DNA from 3 places in the Pseudomonas tremae genome. Region 1 is predicted to be linked to each of the others. Evidence: predicted binding sites of a transcription regulator. Region 1 holds the regulator's gene; each other region holds the start of a gene.
What was found. The regulator FliA, encoded in region 1, starts transcription of late flagellar genes. The targets are predictions, from matches to a motif close to CTAAAGTTTNNNNNNNNNNNGCCGNTAA.

Region 2: the regulator FliA is predicted to act here: its motif matches at 4,081-4,108, upstream of I9H09_RS10010 (methyl-accepting chemotaxis protein).
Region 3: the regulator FliA is predicted to act here: its motif matches at 3,399-3,426, upstream of I9H09_RS14475 (methyl-accepting chemotaxis protein).

Annotation. Positions count from the first base shown of each region.
Region 1 is NZ_CP066270.1:1,886,919-1,893,684, reverse strand. It holds gene I9H09_RS08770 (chemotaxis protein CheA) at 1-1,533, opposite strand, end outside; gene I9H09_RS08765 (protein phosphatase CheZ) at 1,566-2,351, opposite strand; gene I9H09_RS08760 (chemotaxis response regulator CheY) at 2,371-2,745, opposite strand; gene fliA (RNA polymerase sigma factor FliA) at 3,000-3,740, opposite strand; gene fleN (flagellar synthesis regulator FleN) at 3,737-4,570, opposite strand; gene flhF (flagellar biosynthesis GTPase FlhF) at 4,686-6,017, opposite strand; gene flhA (flagellar biosynthesis protein FlhA) at 6,029-6,766, opposite strand, start outside.
Region 2 is NZ_CP066270.1:2,178,706-2,185,471, forward strand. It holds gene I9H09_RS09995 (methyl-accepting chemotaxis protein) at 1-718, shown strand, start outside; gene I9H09_RS10000 (CAP domain-containing protein) at 861-1,742, shown strand; gene I9H09_RS10005 (nuclear transport factor 2 family protein) at 1,771-2,199, opposite strand; gene I9H09_RS10010 (methyl-accepting chemotaxis protein) at 2,424-4,052, opposite strand; gene I9H09_RS10015 (TetR/AcrR family transcriptional regulator) at 4,188-4,811, opposite strand; gene I9H09_RS10020 (DUF3237 domain-containing protein) at 5,035-5,556, shown strand; gene I9H09_RS10025 (TonB-dependent siderophore receptor) at 5,633-6,766, opposite strand, start outside.
Region 3 is NZ_CP066270.1:3,184,815-3,191,580, reverse strand. It holds gene I9H09_RS14490 (DUF1206 domain-containing protein) at 1-471, shown strand, start outside; gene I9H09_RS14485 (DNA/RNA non-specific endonuclease) at 567-1,511, opposite strand; partial or broken gene I9H09_RS27210 (HAMP domain-containing protein) at 1,721-2,476, shown strand; gene I9H09_RS27205 (methyl-accepting chemotaxis protein) at 2,471-3,334, shown strand; gene I9H09_RS14475 (methyl-accepting chemotaxis protein) at 3,467-5,263, shown strand; gene I9H09_RS14470 (PH domain-containing protein) at 5,328-5,699, opposite strand; gene I9H09_RS14465 (DUF6482 family protein) at 5,907-6,218, shown strand; gene I9H09_RS14460 (RidA family protein) at 6,227-6,625, opposite strand; partial or broken gene I9H09_RS14455 (DNA topoisomerase III) at 6,714-6,766, opposite strand, start outside.

The sequences.
Region 1 (6,766 bases):
ACGCTCTTCCGGGGTTTCGATACCGTGGTCGACCGCGTTGCGCACCAAGTGGACCAGCGGGTCGGCAAGCGCCTCGACGAGGTTCTTGTCGAGATCGGTCTCTTCACCGACCAACTCGAGGTTGATCTCTTTCTTGAGCTGACGGGCCAGGTCGCGAACCAGACGCGGGAAGCGTCCGAAGACTTTCTTGATCGGCTGCATGCGCGTTTTCATCACCGCGGTCTGCAGGTCTGCCGTCACCACGTCAAGGTTGGAAACCGCCTTGGACATGGCTTCATCGCCACTGTTGAGCCCCAAACGAACCAGACGGTTACGAACCAGCACCAGCTCACCCACCATGTTCATGATCTCGTCCAGGCGGGCGGTATCAACGCGAACAGTGGTTTCAGCTTCGGTCGCGACCGGTTTTTCACCGGTTGGGGCCGGCGCTCGTGCCGGTGCCGGTGCAGCTGCTGGAGCGGGCTTGGCTGGCTCGGCCTTGGCAGCCGGTGCGGGCGCTGCAGCAGGCTTGGCCACAGGCGCCGGGGCAGCAGGAGCAGCCGCAGGTGCCTTGGCAGCGATAGCCTGAGGTTCGAACTTGCCTTTGCCGTGCAACTCATCCAGCAGGTTTTCGAATTCGTGATCGGTGATTTCGTCCGATGCCTTCGCAGCAGGCGCAGGCTTTGCAGCAACAGCTGCGGGCGCAGGTGCAGCGGCAACCGGAGCGGCTACAGCAGCGGGCGCAGGTGCAGCGGCAACCGGAGCGGCTACAGCAGCGTCGAAAGAACCTTTGCCATGCAACTGATCAAGCAGCGCCTCGAACTCGTCGTCAGTGATTTCATCACCGGCGGGCGCAGCAGCGGCGCTCTTGGCAGCAGGGGCCGGGGCAGCTGCGGCGTCGGGTGCAAACTTGCCCTTGCCGTGCAGCTGATCAAGCAGCGATTCGAATTCCTGGTCGGTGATTTCATCGCCCACTGGCGCAGGTGCAGCAGCAGCTGCCACTGGCGCGGCCACAGACACCGGGCTGGTGCCGTGCAGCGAATCCAGCAGTTGCTCGAATTCATCATCGGTAATGTCGCCGTCGGCCTGAGCCTGAGCCGCCGGGGCAACTGCCTCGGCCACTGGTTGCGGCTCTGGCTCTGGCGCTTCGACCACATCCGCAGATTGTGGCTCAGCCAGCCGCGCCAGGGCAGCCAGCAGCTCAGGGGTCGCCGGGGTGACGTTGGTTCTTTCTCGTACTTGACCAAACATGCTGTTGACGGTGTCCAGAGCCTCCAGGACCACATCCATCAGTTCGGAATCAACGCGACGCTCACCCTTGCGCAGGATGTCGAAGACGTTTTCGGCGATGTGGCAGCACTCCACCAGCTCATGGAGCTGGAGGAAGCCGGCGCCGCCTTTTACAGTGTGAAAACCGCGAAAAATTGCATTGAGCAGGTCAGCATCATCCGGTCGGCTTTCCAGCTCGACCAACTGCTCTGACAACTGCTCCAGAATTTCGCCGGCCTCTACCAGAAAATCCTGAAGGATTTCTTCATCGGCGCCGAAGCTCATGGGGTGCTCCCTAAATTAACCGTCAACAGACCTTAGAAGCCGAGGCTCGATAGCAGATCGTCTACATCATCCTGTCCGGATACGACGTCTTCACGTTTATCGGCATGAATCTGCGGACCTTCACCCTTGGCGAGATGTTTTTTAGGATCTTTTTCTGCAAGGATGGATTCTTCGTCATGTTCGATGCCTGCGAAGCGATCGACATGGCTGGCCATGAGCACCAGCTTGAGCAGATTGCTCTCAACTTCAGTGACCAGCTGCGTAACGCGCTTGATCACCTGACCCGTAAGGTCCTGATAATCCTGAGCAAGCAGAATATCGTTGAGATGGCCGGCAACCTGGTGGGTTTCCTTTTCGGTGCGCGTCAGAAAACCGTCGACTCGCTTGGCCAGCTCGCGAAACTCTTCAGCGCTGATTTCGCGGCGCATGAAACGCCCCCAATCCTCGCTCAAAGCCTTGGCGTCGGAACTCAGGCCATTCATGACCGGCGTACTTTCCTCGACCAGGTCCATCGTGCGGTTGGCTGCGTTCTCGGTCAGCCTGACTACGTACGACAGGCGTTCGGTGGCGTCGGTGATTTGCGACACTTCCTCGGCCTGAGGCATGTGCGGATCGATATGAAAGTTGACGATTGCACTGTGAAGCTCACGCGTCAGCTTGCCCACTTCCTGATAAAGGCCGCGGTCACGTGTCTGATTGAGCTCATGGATCAGTTGCACAGCCTCGCCGAAACGACCCTTTTCAAGGCTGGTAACGAGTTCCTGCGCGTGTCTTTTTAGGGTCGACTCAAAGTCGGCCATCGAATCATTGTTATCCATAGCGCCCTCGCGGCATGCATCAGCTATTGACGCGGTCAAAGATCTTTTCGATCTTCTCTTTCAGCGCTTGAGCCGTGAATGGCTTGACTACATAACCGTTCACCCCGGCCTGAGCAGCTTCAATGATCTGCTCACGCTTGGCTTCTGCAGTGACCATCAGCACGGGAAGATTCTTGAGGCGATCATCCGCACGGACCTGACGCAACAGATCGATACCGGACATGCCAGGCATGTTCCAGTCGGTCACCAGAAAGTCAAAGGCACCGCTTTGCAGCATCGGCAGTGCGGTCAGACCATCATCCGCTTCCGATGTGTTGGTAAACCCCAGATCACGCAAAAGGTTCTTGATGATCCGCCGCATCGTTGAGAAGTCATCAACGATGAGGATTTTCATGTTCTTGTCCAATTCGACCTCCAAGCAGTCTTTAACGCATTCAGCACCTGAACACGCTGTTCACTCAATACTGGCACAGCACACCTCCAGCTATACGAAACGACGACGGGCTTGGCACAACGACAGGCAAAGACCTTGAACGAAAGCCCATCGAGACAATGTTCGATGGGCTTGCGTCTCGTTCATCCTGTTACCACGTAACGCTTTGCACAGCCGGCATGCAGACAACTCGCGACTTGCGTCGCGGATTGCCGTCAACGCGCTCGCCACTCCCCCAAACGCCCTCGCAAACGAGCTGCGCACTGGCTGTGTAACTGACTGACTCGAGATTCGCTGACCCCAAGAACCTCTCCGATTTCCTTGAGATTCAGCTCTTCGTCGTAGTACAGCGCCAATACCAGACGCTCACGCTCTGGCAGATTGGCAATTGCATCGGCCAACGCAGCCTGGAAGCGCTCGTCTTCCAGATCGCGCGACGGCTCAAGCGAACCGCTTGCACCGTCCTCGTGCAGCCCTTCATGATCCCCGTCCTGCAAAAGGTCGTCGAAACTGAAAAGGCGGCTGCCCAAGGTGTCATTCAAAATCCCGTAATAATCATCAAGACTCAACTGGAGTTCGGCAGCAACCTCGTGATCTTTAGCGTCACGACCGGTTTTAGCTTCAATTGCCCGAATTGCGTCACTGACCATGCGCGTATTGCGGTGTACCGAACGCGGAGCCCAGTCACCCTTGCGGACCTCATCGAGCATCGCACCACGGATACGAATGCCGGCATAGGTCTCGAAGCTCGCACCCTTGGTGGAGTCATATTTGGTAGAGACTTCAAGCAGACCGATCATGCCGGCCTGGATCAGATCCTCGACCTGCACGCTGGCTGGCAAACGCGCCAGCAAGTGGTAGGCAATGCGCTTGACCAAAGGCGCATAGCGCTCGATCAGCTCATATTGTGAGTTCCGAGAAGTCTTGCTGTACATCTGGTAGCCGCTCGCAGTCATTGCACAGGCCCCGCACTGGTCTGGTGAACGAGTCGCTCAACGAAGAACTCGAGATGACCCCGCGGATTGGCCGGCAACGGCCAGGTATCAACCTTCTGGGCAATAGCCTTGAACGCCAGTGCACATTTGGAACGCGGGAATGCTTCGTAGACGGCACGCTGTTTCTGCACGGCCTTGCGCACGCATTCGTCATACGGCACAGCGCCTACATACTGCAGGGCAACATCAAGAAAACGGTCTGTCACTTTGGTGAGCTTGGCGAACAGGTTGCGCCCTTCCTGAGGGCTCTGAGCCATGTTGGCCAGGACCCGGAAGCGGTTCATGTCGTAGTCGCGGTTGAGCAGTTTGATCAGGGCGTAGGCATCGGTGATCGACGTGGGCTCGTCGCACACCACCAGCAGCACTTCCTGAGCAGCGCGCACAAAGCTCACCACTGATTCGCCAATACCGGCAGCCGTGTCGATCACCAGTACGTCGAGATTGTCGCCAATATCGCTGAACGCCTGGATCAGACCGGCATGCTGGGCCGGAGACAGATGCACCATGCTCTGGGTGCCGGAAGCTGCAGGCACGATACGAACCCCGCCCGGCCCCTGCAATAGAACATCGCGCAGTTCGCAGCGACCCTCTATGACATCGGCAAGCGTGCGCTTCGGCGTCAGGCCCAGCAAGACGTCGACATTGGCCAGACCAAGATCGGCATCAAGCAGCATAACGCGCCGGCCAAGCTCGGCGAGGGCCAGTGAGAGGTTCACTGACACGTTAGTCTTACCGACGCCACCTTTGCCGCCGGTCACCGCGATCACCTGTACGGGATGCATGCTGCCCATGTTATTTCTTTACCTTGTCTTGCGTAGACCGAAACCACACCGAGAACCGCACATTCACTAATGAACAATGCCAGGCAGACCGTTGATGCAGGGACATTTCAATAATATCCATCACTTAACCCACTCTCTTGCCAGGGGTGTGATAGAGGTCGGCAAACATATCAGCCATCGCTTCCTCGCTCGGCTCATCCTGCATCTGAACGCTCACCGCACGGCTAACCAGTTGGTGACGGCGTGGAATATGCAGATCTTCAGGAATACGTGGACCGTCCGTCAGGTAGGCCACTGGTAGTTCGTGACTGATCGCCAGGCTCAGGACTTCGCCGAGGCTGGCTGTTTCATCGAGCTTGGTCAGAATGCATCCGGCCAGGCCACAACGTTTGTAACTGTGATAAGCCGCTGTCAGTACCTGCTTCTGGCTAGTTGTTGCCAGTACCAGGTAGTTGCGCGATTTTATGCCACGCCCTGCCAGACTCTCCAGCTGCATGCGCAGCGCAGGATCACTGGCCTGCAGGCCGGCGGTATCGATCAGCACCACGCGCTTGCGCAGCAGTGGCTCGAGAGCCTGAACCAGAGACTGGCCCGGATCGACATGGGTAACCGGCACGTTGAGAATGCGCCCGAGCGTCTTGAGCTGCTCCTGGGCACCGATGCGGAAACTGTCCATGCTGACCAGAGCGATATTCTGCGGACCGTACTTCAGCACGTAGCGGGCTGCCAGTTTGGCCAGTGTGGTGGTCTTGCCCATACCGGCAGGACCGACCATGGCGATCACGCCGCCCTCTTCCAGCGGCTCAATGTCAGGCACGGCAATCATGCGGGCCAGATGCGCCAGCAACATGCGCCATGCCTGACGAGGCTCGTCTATGTCGGGGATCATCGACAGCAGGTCGCGGGACAGCGGGCCGGACAAGCCGACACGTTGCAGACGGCGCCAGAGGTTGGCCTGCTGCGGACGGCTGCCCTGAAGCTGATTCCAGGCCAGGGAGCCCAGCTGGACTTCCAGCAGCTCGCGCAGGCCATTCAGTTCGGAACGCATCGACTCGAAGGCGCGCTGGCCGCCAGCAGGCTCTGCGGCAGGCGCAGACGCATAGGCAGCAAACGGACGTGGCGGCTCTTCAAGCGTGGGTTCGATGTGTGTGTCTGCAGCGCTGCCGGTCTTGCCGGAAAACAGCTGGAGGTTGACCGACACGTCACTGTCACTGCGATTGTTCAGTTCAGCCTGAGCGGAAACGATGCGCGACTGGGTTTTGCGCAGTTCGTCTTCCAGCTCCATGTTGGGCACGCGAGGGGCCAGGGCAGAAAGCTTGTAATCCAGAGCAGCAGTCAGCTCGACGCCACCAGCAATGCGCCGGTTACCGATGATGGCCGCTTCGGCGCCCAGCTCATCGCGAACCAGCTTCATGGCTTGACGCATATCGGCGGCGAAAAATCGCTTAACTTGCATGACTCACTACCTCAGCCGTTTGGCCCGACAGTCGCTACGATGGTTACTTGCTTGTTGTCCGGTATTTCCTGATACGCCAGAACATGCATGTTCGGTACAGCCAATCGTCCAAATCGTGACAGCATCGCCCGGACAGGACCTGCTACCAGAAGAATTACCGGCAACCCTTGCATCTCTTGACGCTGGGCGGCCTCTATCAACGAACGCTGGAGCTTTTCAGCCATGCTGGGTTCAAGCAAAACGCCTTCTTCCTGACCCTGACCAGCCTTCTGAAGACTATTGAGCAATATCTGTTCCAACCTTGGCTCCAGAGTGATAACAGGCAGCTCCGGCTCAATGCCTACAATGCTTTGGACGATTGCACGGCTCAGACCGACCCGCACTGCCGCCACCAAAGCGGCGGTATCTTGACTCTTGCCAGCGTTGTTGGCGATAGCTTCTGCAATGCTGCGGATATCTCGCACCGGCACATGCTCGGAAAGCAGCGCTTGCAATACGTTGAGCAGCGACGACAGGGACAACACACCCGGCACCAGCTCTTCAGCCAGCTTGGGCGAGCTTTTGGCCAACAATTGCATCAACTGCTGCACTTCCTCGTGCCCGATCAGCTCATGGGAATGCTTGTACAGAATCTGATTGAGGTGGGTTGCCACCACGGTGCTGGCGTCTACCACGGTGTAGCCCAGCGACTGCGCCTGGCTGCGCTGGCTGATTTCGATCCAGACAGCCTCCAGACCAAACGCCGGGTC
Region 2 (6,766 bases), 290 kb from region 1:
TGCGGTCAACGAGATGACCGCTGCAGTAGAGGAAGTGGCGCGCAATGCGGTGTCGACATCCGAAGCGTCGAAGACCGCGACGGATGACGCAATCGATGGTCGGGGTCAGGTCGATCACACTGTCAAAGGCATCACCACCATGGTCCATGAAATTACCGCATCCACGGGTGCCGTTTCTGAACTGGCCGGGCATGTCCGGGAAATCAGTAAAGTGCTCGACGTGATTCGCAGCATTGCCGAGCAGACCAATCTGCTGGCGCTCAACGCCGCCATCGAAGCAGCGCGTGCAGGTGAACAGGGTCGCGGCTTTGCGGTAGTGGCCGATGAGGTCCGTGCTTTGGCGCACCGTACTCAGGCATCGACAGTGGAAATCGAAGGGATGATCAGCACAGTGCAGTCAGGTGCCGATGGTGCCGTTGCTGCAATGGGTAAAAGCCTGACGCTGGCGACCAATACTCAGGAACTGGCGCTGCGGGCCGGTTCGGCGCTGGAAAAAATCACTATGGGTGTAGCGACCATCAACGAACGTAACATGGTCATTGCCTCCGCTTCCGAGGAGCAGGCCCAAGTGGCTCGCGAGGTTGACCGTAACCTGATCAACATTCAGGACCTTTCGACGCAGAGCGCTGCTGGTGCGAACCAGACCAGCGCTTCGAGTCAGGAACTGTCGCGTCTTGCTACCTCGTTCAACTTGCTGGTTGCCAACTTCAAGCTTTAATAGCCTCTTCCAACAGGCATTTGTCTGGCGCACGTCTTCAGCCTTCCGGCCATGAAATTCCGGTCAGGTATGAAAAAGGCGTTGCGCCCGACCGGGTGGTATCGCGCATCATAGGCGTACTCAGCCCGAGAGAGACATTTTCATGCCTGTCATTGTTTACGCCCTGCGCCTGTCGCTCCTGAGAGTTTCGCTGTCACTTCTTGGCGCGCTGTCCCTTGGAATCTTTGCCAGTCATGCGTTGGCCAGCGACGAGACACAACTGGTCGAATCCCTGAACGCCTATCGGGGTCAGACGCAACGTTGTGGCGAGCAGGTGTCCATGGAACTGCCGCCGCTTGCCAGTGATCCGCGTCTGGTATTGCCTGCCAACGGCAATCTCGACCTGCAGCAGGCGCTGACTCGTGCCGCCTACCCGATGGTCACCGTGCAAGCGATCAGCCTGTCCGGACCGCGTGATGCGGCTTCGGCGCTCAAGGCCGTGCAAGAGAGTTTCTGTCGTGTGGTGCTGGACCCGCAGTTCGTCGACATCGGCGTCAGTCGTGAGGGCCGGGACTGGCGCATCGTGCTGGCCCGTTCGCTGGTTGCGTCGCGTCTCGGTGATTGGCAGGCAGAGGGGCAGAAAATCCTCGAGATGGTCAATGTCGCCCGCACCCAACCACGTCAGTGCGGTCCGCAGTCCTTTGCCGCGACCACGCCGTTGTCCTGGAACCTGATGCTGGGTACCGCCGCTCAGGCGCATTCACAGGCAATGGCCAATCAGAACTTTTTTGATCATAAGGATCACGACGGTCGCACGCCCGGAGATCGCGCCGAGCTGGCCGGGTATGTGGGCCAGCAGGTCGGCGAGAACATTGCCGCGGGTCAGGATACTGCTTGCAAGGTGGTGGACGGCTGGCTGGCCAGCCCCGGTCATTGCGCCAATCTGATGAGCCCCGCTTATCGCGAGTTGGGTGCTGCCTACGCGATGGACCCCAAGAGTAATGCAGGCATCTACTGGACGGCGATGTTCGGCACGCAGCAGTGAGGTTTTCCGGTTTGCAGTGGTCGCCAGCCTAGAAACGAAACGCCTGGCGACCGATCAGCAGCCACTGGCCGTTTTGTTTCTGCCAGATCTGGAAGTTTTCTATCTCGGTCGGCACGACCTTGCCGCTGTTTACCGCCTGCGCCGAGAAGTGATTGCGCACCAGAGCCACGTCGCCGGAGAGCGTTATTTTCTGATTGAGCATCTTCAGTTCGTTGAAGCCGCTTCTGCCGGTTTCGATGTCCGCGATGAACGCTTGCTTGTCCTGAATAGCTCCGCTGGAGTGCCCGTAGGTGAGGTTGTCGGCAGTCAGTGCGTTCAGTTGCGCAATGTCCTTGTGCCACATGGCTTGCGTCAGTTTGTCTACGGCATTGGCCACGTCAGCTTCGTCGGAGGTCGCGGCGGTGACATATCCGCTAAACAGGCACAGAAAACCTATAAGCAATGTCAGCTTCTTCATGGGTATACCTTTTTTGTCATTGTCGGGTTGGGGGAACCGGGACAGGCGATCAATTCATCTGTCGCCGTGCAACTTAGATCAGCGCGAGCGTCTCGACAAGTGCGATTGCGAATTCTTCAGGCCTGCAGAAGCGCAGTCTCGATAACAACCACAAAGCGCCCTGACATGGCTGTCAGGGCGCTTGGGGGGTGCTGCGCAATGTCAGGTTCCGGTTACCTTGTCACTCAGACCCGGAACTGCTTGGTCAGTCGATTCAGGCCTGAGGCCAGGCTCGACAGTTCTGCCGTGGCAATTGCAGTCTGGTTGGAGCCTTCAGAAGTCTGACTGGACAGATCGCGGATGCTGACCAGGCTTCGGTCAACCTCGCGCGCTACCTGGGCCTGTTCTTCGGCTGCGGTGGCGATCATCAGGTTGCGCTCATTGATCTGGCTGATGGACTCGGTGATTTCGAGCAACGCCTTGCCGGCGCCGTTGGCCATTTCGAGTGTCTTTTGCGCCTGAACGCTGGTCTGTTCCATTGCCGTCACCGCATTGCCGGTACCGGTCTGAATCGAACTGACCATCTGTTCTATTTCACGGGTCGACTGCTGAGTACGGTGGGCCAGCGCCCGAACCTCGTCCGCGACCACAGCAAAGCCTCGTCCGGCCTCACCGGCGCGGGCGGCCTCGATGGCTGCGTTGAGGGCCAGCAGGTTGGTCTGTTCCGCGATGGCGCGGATTACGTCCAGCACTTTACTGATGTCGGTTGCCATGGCTGCCAGGCCTTGCACTTCGGTGGAGGTGAGTTGCACCTTGGACACCATAAGGTTGATGGCAGTGACGGTTTCATCGACTTGCGCGCGTCCGGCGATGGCCGCTGTACTGGACTGCGAGGTAACTTCCGATGCCGAGGCTGCGTTGCTGGCAACCTCTTCGACCGCAGCGCTCATCTGGTTGACGGCAGTGGCGGCCATTTCAATTTCATTGCTCTGACGCTGAATAGTGCGCGAAGCGTCTTCGGTTACCGCGTGCATCTCTTCGGAGGTGGCCGCGAGCTGGGTGGAAGAGTCGCCAATCAGGGTCAAGGCACTGCGCAGGTTGGTCTGCATGGCGGCCAGTGCCGCGATCAGTCTGGCAGCTTCGTCGGTGCCCTCCAGCGGGATGTCCTTGGTCAGGTCGTTGTCGGCGATGCGTTGCGCAATGTTCAGCGACTCGCCAATGGGGCCGGTCAGGCTGCGGGTGTACATCCAGGCCAGGAGCAGCGTGGTCAGAACACCTGCGGCGATGAAAATGCCCACCATCCACAAGGTTTGCTGATAAGCAGTGTCTGCCGTGGCGCCGGCCTTCTGGGCCTTGCTATCGTTGATGCCGGTGAGCTTCTTGAGGGTGGCTTCGACCTGATCGGCCGCGCTTTTCATTTCGCCATTGGAGGTCGCAACGGCCGCTTCGAGATTTCCCGCAGCGACTGACGCCAGGTAGCGATCCTGGGCCGCTTGATAATCGGTATTGGCCTTGGTGAGCTCATCAAATGCCTGGCGCCCTTGTGGGGTGACGATCAACTTGTTGAGGGCATCGGCATAACCAGCAATCAGCGAGCGTGATTGTTGAATATCACCCAGCGCCTTGGTCTTTCGTTCTTGCGGTTCGATCGGGTTACGGACGCGGGCATTGTTGCCCCTGATGCCTACAAACTCGCGATCCAGAGAACCAAGTAATTTGACGCTGGGCAGTACGTTGGTTTCGATGAATTTTTCGGCGGCGTTGAGTTCCGCGGCCTGACGCAGAGCCAGCAGGCCCAAGGCAACGATCATCAGGCAGAAGATGCCGAAACACAGTGCAGAACGGGGAGCGAGGTTAAGCTTTCGCAACATCATGAGTGTTTCTCCGGAGTGGGCAAAAAGGCTATCGCCCGCACGCGGTTTAACTTTGTAACAAAATAGTAAGCAAATATTTCAAAGCTTTTGAGCGCTGAAACGGCAGGTCAGGACCTGCCAGCTTCAGCCCCCAGGTCAGCGCTTTTCCATGCCCAGAAGAAACGTATCGACTGCCCGCTCGACCATGCCGCGAATCTGCTCGATGCTCAACGGCATGGGCGCCTGCTGGTAAAGGCGAATTTCTGTTTCTGCAGTCAGCAGTGCAGTGAGTTGCAGCGCCGCGATGTCCGGATCAGTCGATCGCAACTGCCCGCGCTGCATGGCTATGCGCATTGTCGATGCTATTGTCTGCAGGCACTCTCGAGGGCCCGATTCATAAAACATCATGCCGATGTCGGACTGTCCGGACTCGGCCACCACCATTCGGTACACCGCCAAGGCGCTGTCATCATTGATCAACATCATCAACATGCGCTCACCGAAGCGAGTCAGCATGGGGCGTAGTTCTATGTCGGTGCCCATCTCGTTGGTATTGCTCAGTTCCGAAACAGCCTCGGCCAGATGCGCCGTTGCCAGTCTGTTGACGACGGCGATGAACAGTTCTTCCTTGGAATGGAAATAACTGTAGATAGTGGCTTTGGAGCCACCCATGCGCTTGGTCACTTCGTTCATCGAAGCACGTTCGTAGCCCATTTCGAGGAAAACGCTTGCTGCGGCATCAATGATGGCTTCGCGGCGAGCTTCAGTACGCACCTTCATTTATATCCTTAATCCCTTGGTGAACCGCTCGGTACAGTTAGCGCAAAATTCTCTAGACTGGAACTGAACCGTTCGGTACGATTTAAGCCGAATCCGTGGAGCTTACTGGAAATGCAGACTCAGATAAATGCTGAAAGAGGGACGCTTTCTTTATCGGGTCATTCGACAGGCTGCCTTCAGTCATCCATTGCACCTATGTATCAATGATGGAGTGAACAGTTCCATGAACATCATCGATTTCAAGCAACCCGTGAAACGCTTCCATCGCGTCAGTACAGCAACGGTGCCCGTGCTCGAAAAGGTACTGACAGTCATCTTGAAAACCGATGTTCCCGTGCTCATGGGCATCTGCAGCGACGGCCTGCGCAGTAACAGCGCAATTCTCGGTGGCGAGTTCCAGGGCGAATCCTTCAGCGGTTCAGTGCTTTCCGGCGGCAGCAATCTGCTGGTCGAAATGTCATCCGAGCTGGCTGTTCTGGACACCCGTTTCACCTTGCGTACGCAGATGGGCGAGCTGATCAATGTTGAGAACAGGGGCATCATGCTCTTGGACGAGGCGGGCCAGCAGGAGCTTCAGAACGGCATATGGCCAATCAGCGAAGGCCATTACCAGTGTTCCTGCACACCACGTTTTCAGGTTTCTCTCGGTCCTAACGAGTGGCTGGAAAAGAGTGCCTTCATCGGCAAGATCGAATACCTGTACGCTCACGAAATGCTCATCAGCTTTTACCGCATGAAACCCTGACCGCTTAGCTCAGGAGCCTGCCGATTCATTCAGGCAGAAGGAGCAAGCCGGCGCGGGCGTGCTCCTGCGCAAGCATTCAGAACGTGACGCTGGCGCTCAGCCTTGCGGTGCGGGGTTCACCCACATTGACCTGCAACTGGCTGCCGGTGCTGGATGGGTAATACTGCTTGTCGAACAGGTTGTCCACGTTCAATTGCAGACGGGTTTTATAACCCGCCATTGGCACATCCCAGCGCAAGAATGCATCGGCAACGGTGTAGCTGCTCATGTAGAACGTGTTCGCGTCATCACCTGCACGTTCGCCGACGTAGCGCGCACCGCCGCCGGCATGCCAGTCACCCAGCCCGGACGGGATCTGCAGGTGGTGGGTGAGGTACAGGCTGGCCGTGTGTTTCGGCGCCTGACTCAGACGGTTGCCTTCGTTGTCAGGGTCGTCGAGTACTTCGGTGTGGGTATAGGCGTAAGTACCTATCATGTCCCAACGTTCGGCGATGCGTCCGGTCACGTCCAGCTCCACGCCCTGCGAACCTACTTTACCGGCTGCTTGGCTGATGCCAGTCACGCCAGTAGGCGTGACGACGTTTTTCTTCTCGATGTCGAACACGGCGAGGTTGACGTTGAGCTCCGGCGCCAGCGTATATTTGGCACCGACTTCGTAGCTACGGCCTTCTTCAGGATCGAACGTGGTGCCGTCGTCGTTCACTTCTTCGTTGGGCACAAATGAACGGCTGTAATTGCCATACAGCGAAAGGTCTTCATTCACCTTGAACACCAGGCCCGCCATCGGCAGGAACACATCGTCATTTTTGTCCAGGTTGGTGACGCGGTTGGCACCCAGGCCCTGGGCAATGTCCTGCTCATAATGCTGATAGCGACCGCCCAGTACCAGAATCCAGCGGTCATCCAAGTGCCAGTTGTCCTTAATGTACAGGGACGTGGAGGTCAACTGATTGCTGAGATTGCTGGTGGGCGCACTGACTACGCTCGGTTCGGCCAGGCTGCCGTAGGCCGGCGAAAATATATTGAAGCCGTTCTGGGCTGTATTGCGATAGGTCTTGCCGCGATACCTGTCGGAATCCTCATGTTCGGCGCCAACCAGCAGGTCGTGCTGCTGACCGAGAATGTCCTGCTTGCCGATGAAGTCCCAGCTGGCATAACGCGTTTCGTAATCGTAATGGCCGCCATTGGCCTGACGGCGCAGTACGCCGCT
Region 3 (6,766 bases), 1.3 Mb from region 1:
TCCGGCGGCTCGGGTGGCAGCCAGACCAAGGACCTGCTGGCCTCGATTCTGTCGTGGGATCATTCCAACCTGCTGGTCTATGTCGTTGCGCTGGTGCCCTTGGCACTGGGCATCGTGCATATCATCAAGGGTTACAAAGCGTCTTTCGAGAAGTACTTCGAGGCTGACGAAGATGTCATGAAGTATGTCCGTCCGGTGTCTCGCTTTGGCCTGATCGCTCGCGGCGTGGCATTCATCGAGATTGCCGTGTTACTGGCTGTCAGCGGCTCCAGCTATCAGGCGATGCATCCGCCGGGCATGAAGGACGCGCTGAATGGCTTGCAGGACCTGCCAGCAGGTGGCTTGGTGCTGCTTGTCGTGGCTCTCGGTTTGATCGCTTTTTCGGTGTACAGCTTTGCCCAGGCCGCCTGGCGCAAGATCAACATGGACGTACCCGACGCGCCGGAGGCCGTGGCGCGTCATTTTCGCTGATTGCCTGTAAATTAAAGGGCTGCCTGACACCTGTGTCAGGCAGCCCTTTTTTATCTGCGCAAGAACGGTCTGAAGTCGATGGCTTGTGTAACGTGCTAGACCCGAATGTCCTGTGGCCCGCGGATCTGCGCCTCGATGCGTGTCCCGGTCAGGCGCTCCTCGTTGGAGAAGCCGTCGTAACTGGACAGGTCGCCAAAGCGTATGCCGGTGAGTTGCTCGATCTGCGCAACACTGCGTTGCCAGGTTCTGAGCGGGCCAAACATGATGTCCAGCTTACCCAGCTCGCTGCTCTGATCGATCATGTAAGCGCTGGCTGAAGGCTTGCCGTCATCGCCCAGAAACGCCACAACTTTCCAGAACGCCGACGGAATCCTGATGTTCCGGTAGCTGCGATCGTCATCGCGCAGCACCGGGCCGGTAAATACCGTTACTCTGGATTTCCAGCGCTTGGTGTTATCGAGGATGTAGTCCTCAAGCTCCAGCCAGGTCTTTTGATTGAACGCGCCCATCTGCGGCGAGCAGTTGGTGAAGTGGAACGTATCGCTGTTGGCCACTTCGGCTTCCTTGCCCCAGTTAGGGTCCTGACGTCTGACCAGATGGCCGCGATCCAGCAAGTTGTCGGCATACAGGCTTTCGCCGATCTGCGCCTCGGCGGGCAGGCGGCCATCCAAAGACCAGGTATCCTTGCTGCGTTTGACCTCTACGCTGTTGGCCCCATCAATATTGACGCCCACATACAGTGCCAGGCGTCGACTGCGCGACATGGTAATGGAGAAGTGCGTGTAATCGAGGCGGTTGCCGGTGTTGCCCAGCGGATAGACATCAGGCGCCAGCTCTTCGTCCGCAGCAGGCCACGGCACGACGAAATCGCCGAGAAAGTTGTCGGCGTAACCCTTGCGCTTTTTCAATTCGCTTGCCGGCGTTGTGCGAGCTGCGGCAAGCGCCTGTGGCTCAAGCAATCGCGCAGTTGAGGTCAGTGGCTTGAGGTCGGCAAGACGGGGTCGATAGTTGAGGTCGATGGCGATCTTCTTGTCAGGCACGGTGCTTGCTCCTGCGATGGGCGTGAATTGAGTCACAGTTCACCATAGCCGCGTTACAGGCCTGCGTCAGGTAAGACCATCAGACGCACCATTACGCTGATTCATTAAAAGTCCGTAAACAGGCTTAAGTTACAGGCCATGTGCGTCGATAAGCTCTTGATAAGAGCAATCCGCAGCTCGTGTTATTCATTAACCGCAGAGGCTTCAGGATGTCGATAAAACTACGTCTGTTCTTGCTGATAGGCACCAGTGTTCTGACCGTCCTGGTCATCAGTCTGGTCAATTACCTGGGCAATACCCGCACAGAGACTGCAATGCTTGACAGCGAAGTCAGCATGGCGGCGCTGGGCAATCACCTGCAAGCCGACATGATGCACGACGCGCTGCGCTCCGATGTGCTGTCAGCGATGCTGGTCGGCCTGGGCAAAAGCAGCAGCACCCGCAACGAGGTGCAGGCCTCTCTCGCCGAACATGCTGCGCAATTTCGTAAAGCGGTAGGCGAAAATCTCGAGTTGCCGATCTCCGCTGTCATCAGGGCAGAATTGAACAGCCTCAAACCAAGCCTCGACGCCTATATCGTTGCAGGTGAGCGCATTGTCGGCCTCGCCCTCGACAGCCCGGACCGCGCACAGCAGGAGCTTGGCACGTTCAGCAGCGCCTTCACTCAACTGGAGGAGCGGATGTCGACGCTCAGCGACTTGATCGAAGACAATTCCAAAGCCAGCGGCGAGGGGACCCGGCAGGCGATCCTCAGTGCCAATTTCACCTTGGTGGTGGTGCTTGCGGTCAGCCTTTTACTGCTGATCGTGCAAGGGCACTGGGTGACTCGCAGCATCATGATCCCTCTGGCATCGGCCAGCCGTATCGCCGACAGCATTGCTCGCGGCAACCTCAGCGAACCCATCGCCGAGCCGCGCAGCCGTGACGAAGCCAGCATGTTGATTCGTAGCCTGGCAATCATGCAGCGCGATCTGCGCGGCATGATTGAAGTGGTTCGTACCAATGCGCATGGCGTCAGCGGCATGAGCCGCCAACTCAGCAGCGGTTGTCATGACGTGGCCGATAGCAGTCGGCAGCAAAGCTCTGCAGCGGGCACCATGTCGGCAGCGACCAGCGAGATGACCGCCAGCATCGAGGAAATCACCCGGCATGCCGGGCAAGCTCTGGAAATGGCCAGTCAGGCCGAAGCCCTGGCCAAGAACGGCGGTCGGGTGATTCATCAGGTGGTCAATGACATGGACAGTATTGCCCGCTCCGCGCAACAGTCCGCGCAGGTCATTCGCACGCTGGACAAGGATTCGGAGGGGATCTTCAATATTATTCAGGTCATCAAGGGCATTGCCGATCAGACCAATCTGCTGGCGCTCAACGCGGCCATCGAAGCGGCGCGTGCCGGTGAGCAAGGCCGGGGGTTTGCCGTGGTGGCCGACGAGGTGCGCAGCCTGGCGGGACGCACCAGCGCTTCTACTCAGGAAATCACCACGATGGTCGCGCGCATTCAGCAGAGTACCCGCGAGGCGGTGACCAGCATGGAAGCCGGTGTCGCTCAGGTTGACAAGGGCATGGCCGTCACCGCCGAAGTAGAACGCGCGATCAGCGATATCCTCGATGCCACGCTGAGCACGACTCAACTGGTGAATGACATCACCCGCACAATTGGCGAACAGAGCCTGGCCAGCAACGAAATCGCCCATCAGGTGGAGATGATTGCCAGCATGTCCGAGGGCAACAGCCGAATCATCGTCCAGACCGCCAGCACCACAGATGAGCTGTCAGCGATGGCCGGGCAGCTCTCGCAATCGGTTGACCGCTTTCAACTTTGAGACTAAATACTCCGGATCAGCGGCGCCTCAGGTGCCGCGAACTGTGTGACTGGCGAGTCATGCATTAAAGCTTTGCCACCGACTGACGTTAACCATCGCACGAGAATCACCTTTCACCCCAGGAGCAACACGATGCAGACGCTAAAGGCTTTGTACGAGTCAGTTGAAAAGCAGTTTTTCGACACACTGACCAAGAAGCTCTCAAGCCTCTTTCTGCTGGTCCTGGTCAGCGCCCTGCTGTATTGGGTGGCGCTGAACATTCGCTCCGACATCATGCTGCAACTGCGCAGCACTCCAATGGACGCTGCGGCATTGGGCAAGGTCCAGAGCCAGCTTGACGTGCTGAGCAACGCAATTCTGCTGAGCACGCTATTCACGCTGGTCATGGTCAGTTTCATGGTCTGGTACTTTCGTCACCTGATCGTGCGTCCGGTCATGTCCATGACTCGCGCGCTCGAAGAGGTCGCCAGCGGTGAGGGGGACCTGTCCAAAGACCTGCCGTTGCTCACTCATGACGAAATTCGGGTGCTGGCGAGTACCTGCAACCGCTTTCTGGCCAAGCAGCGCGAGGTCATCAGCAGTATCCAGGGGCTGACCGTGCAAATTGCGGTCGAGTCTGCACGCTCGCTGAAAAACATCAGTGACTCCAGCGACAGCGCTACTGACCAAGCACGTTTTGCCAGAGAAGTCATGGACCAGAGCAACATGGCGGTGGGCAGTATCAAGGACGTCTCGCAGCAGACTCAGGGTATTTCCAGCACCACCGCGCAAAATCTGAGCATGGCTCGCGACTCGTACGCCGAACTACTGGAGGTGACCGGCAACATCAGCCAGATATCCAGTAGCCTGAATGAGTTTGGCTCGCTGGTATCGGGTCTGAACGAGCGCTCATCCAGTATCAAATCCATTGTCGGGCTCATTCAGCAGATTTCGGCGCAGACCAATCTGCTGGCACTCAATGCGGCCATCGAGGCCGCGCGAGCCGGGGAGAGCGGGCGAGGCTTTGCCGTGGTGGCCGATGAGGTGCGTACCCTGGCACAGAATGTAAGCCGGGCTACCGAGGACATCTCGCGTAACATCGACGCGATGCTTCAGGAAGTCAGCTCCACCCACGAGCAGACCATTCAGATCAGTCACAGCGCACGCGAAACCCAGATGGTGGTGGAGCGCGCGTCCGGTCACTTCGAGAGCATGATCGGCGATTTCGAATCCACCAATGACAAGCTGGCGGACATCGCCGCGCATATCCAGCAGTTTGCGGCCACCAACACCGGCATAAATGAGCGGGTAACGCGGATTTACTCTGACAGTCAGGCCATTGATCAGCGCATGCAACACTCAGCCACTGCGACTCGTGACCTTTCAGGTGTGGCCGAGCAGGTTCAGAGCCTGCTGGGACGATTCGTGCTCGGGCATGGCGAGCTGGATGCGGCAATCACCAGAGCCAGCCAATGCCGTGACATTCTGCAAGTGCGTCTGGCCGAGCTGCACAAGCAGGGCGTCAACCTGTTCGATCAGAGCTACAAGCTGATCCCGGGAACAGACCCCAAGCAATACACCACCGGTTACACCGAGCGTTTTGCGCAGGTCTGTCAGGAGGAGTGTGACAAGCTGACCAAGGGCACCCGCGGCGGCAAGGTAACGTTCATTGTGGACAGCAAGGGGTATTGCCCGGTCAATAACAGTTGGGTCTCGCAGAAACCGACCGGCAATCGCGATGTTGACCTGCCGGTGTGCCGCAATAAACGCATGTTCTCCGACCCGATAGGCCTGCGAGCGGCGGGCAACAAGCAACGCTTCCTGTTACAGACCTATTTGCGTGATACCGGCGAGATCATGACTGAAATAGATGTGCCGTTCTTTTTCGAAGGGCGCCACTGGGGCAACTTGCGGATGGGCTTCGACGCAGCGCTGTTGCTGGGCAAGTAATGCTGCTGGAGAACTAAGGCAGCGAGGCTGACAGGCCTGCGTCAGGCGCAGGCCAGGAACGCTATTAGCCCAGAACACGCTGGGAAATGTATCTGGATATCTGGACGATAGACGTCTTGCCGGTGAACTCGAACTTCACTTTACCGATTGCCGAGAAATAGATCTCCAGCTCTGAGTCAAGGTCGAACGTGCCCGACGTTTCAACCGACCACGCCACGATGTTTTTGTACGGCAGTGACGTGAAGTCTTTCTTGCTGCCCGTCAAACCCTGCACGTTGACCGAAATAATGCGTTTGGTTGTAAACACCACACCATCGCGCATGGATTTATAGGAGTCGATCACTTCTTCGCCGTCGAGTAGCAGCTCCTTGACCCGGTCTGCATATTCGTCATTCTGCTTGAGTTTGAAGAAGCCTTTGTTATTGAAATCAATCATCGGTCTATCCTTGAGCGGTCATTCGGACGGGAATGTGCTACATGCGCAGCCCTGCGCCCGATGGAGGCTTAGAATAACATCGCTCTGCGCATTTCATGCGGCAATGGCCGGGGAGAATGACGCGGTTTGAAGTTGAACAACGGAACGTTCACGCCGTTAAAGGCTCAATTTCTACAAGGCGCTGATTTCCAGAACGTCCCCGGAGGTGTGACTTTGAACATTCAAGAACTGACAAAACATGTAAAAGAAGAGAAGGTTCGCGAACTCGATCTGATCTCCATGGAAGGCGGATCCTACGTACTCCATGCTCGGGTGGACGGCAGCTCCGTACCTGTGCAGGACTCGACCGGCAAGACGCTGCACGTCGCCTCGGTAGAAGAAGCGCGCAAGGTACTTGCCTCAGTGCCGGATGTGAAACTGTTCATGTCCCAGGCCACTGCTTATGATGAGATGGTGGGCATGGACAGTGTTGAGCCAGAGTCTTCCCGCCACGAGATTCCGCTGCGTTCGAGCCTGTGATTACAAGGTCAGGCGCTGCGTCTGACCGCGATGCATTTGATCTCCAGCAACAGGCCGGGGTGTGCCAGTTCCGCGACGCCGATACAGGTCCAGGCACATTGACCGCGAGGGAAGATACGATTCTTTACTTCGCGAAATACCGGCATGTGTTCGCTCATCGCGACGTGATAAGTGGTCATGTCCACGATGTCTTCGAACGTACAGCCGCCTTCTGCCAGGACGGTGCGCAGGTTCTCCCAGCAGGCGATGAACTGTGCCTCCGGGTTGAGAATGACTTCCATATCCCGTGTACGTCCTACCTGCCCGGCGCAGTAAAGCGTATCGCCCACCCTTACAGCAGGGGCATAGCCTGCGCGGTCCATGATCGACTGATGGGTGGGCGGGACGATGATTTCGCGATCTGACATAGATAACACCTGTTTGTAACGCCTTGGTCTGTAACGGATGAGTGTGCAATTGTCGGGCGCGTTTAGCGTGCTTGTGGCTTGTGCCTGCTCAACTTTTCACGGCTGGCTTGGCGGCGCGCCGTGGCTTTTTAGTCGCGCCTG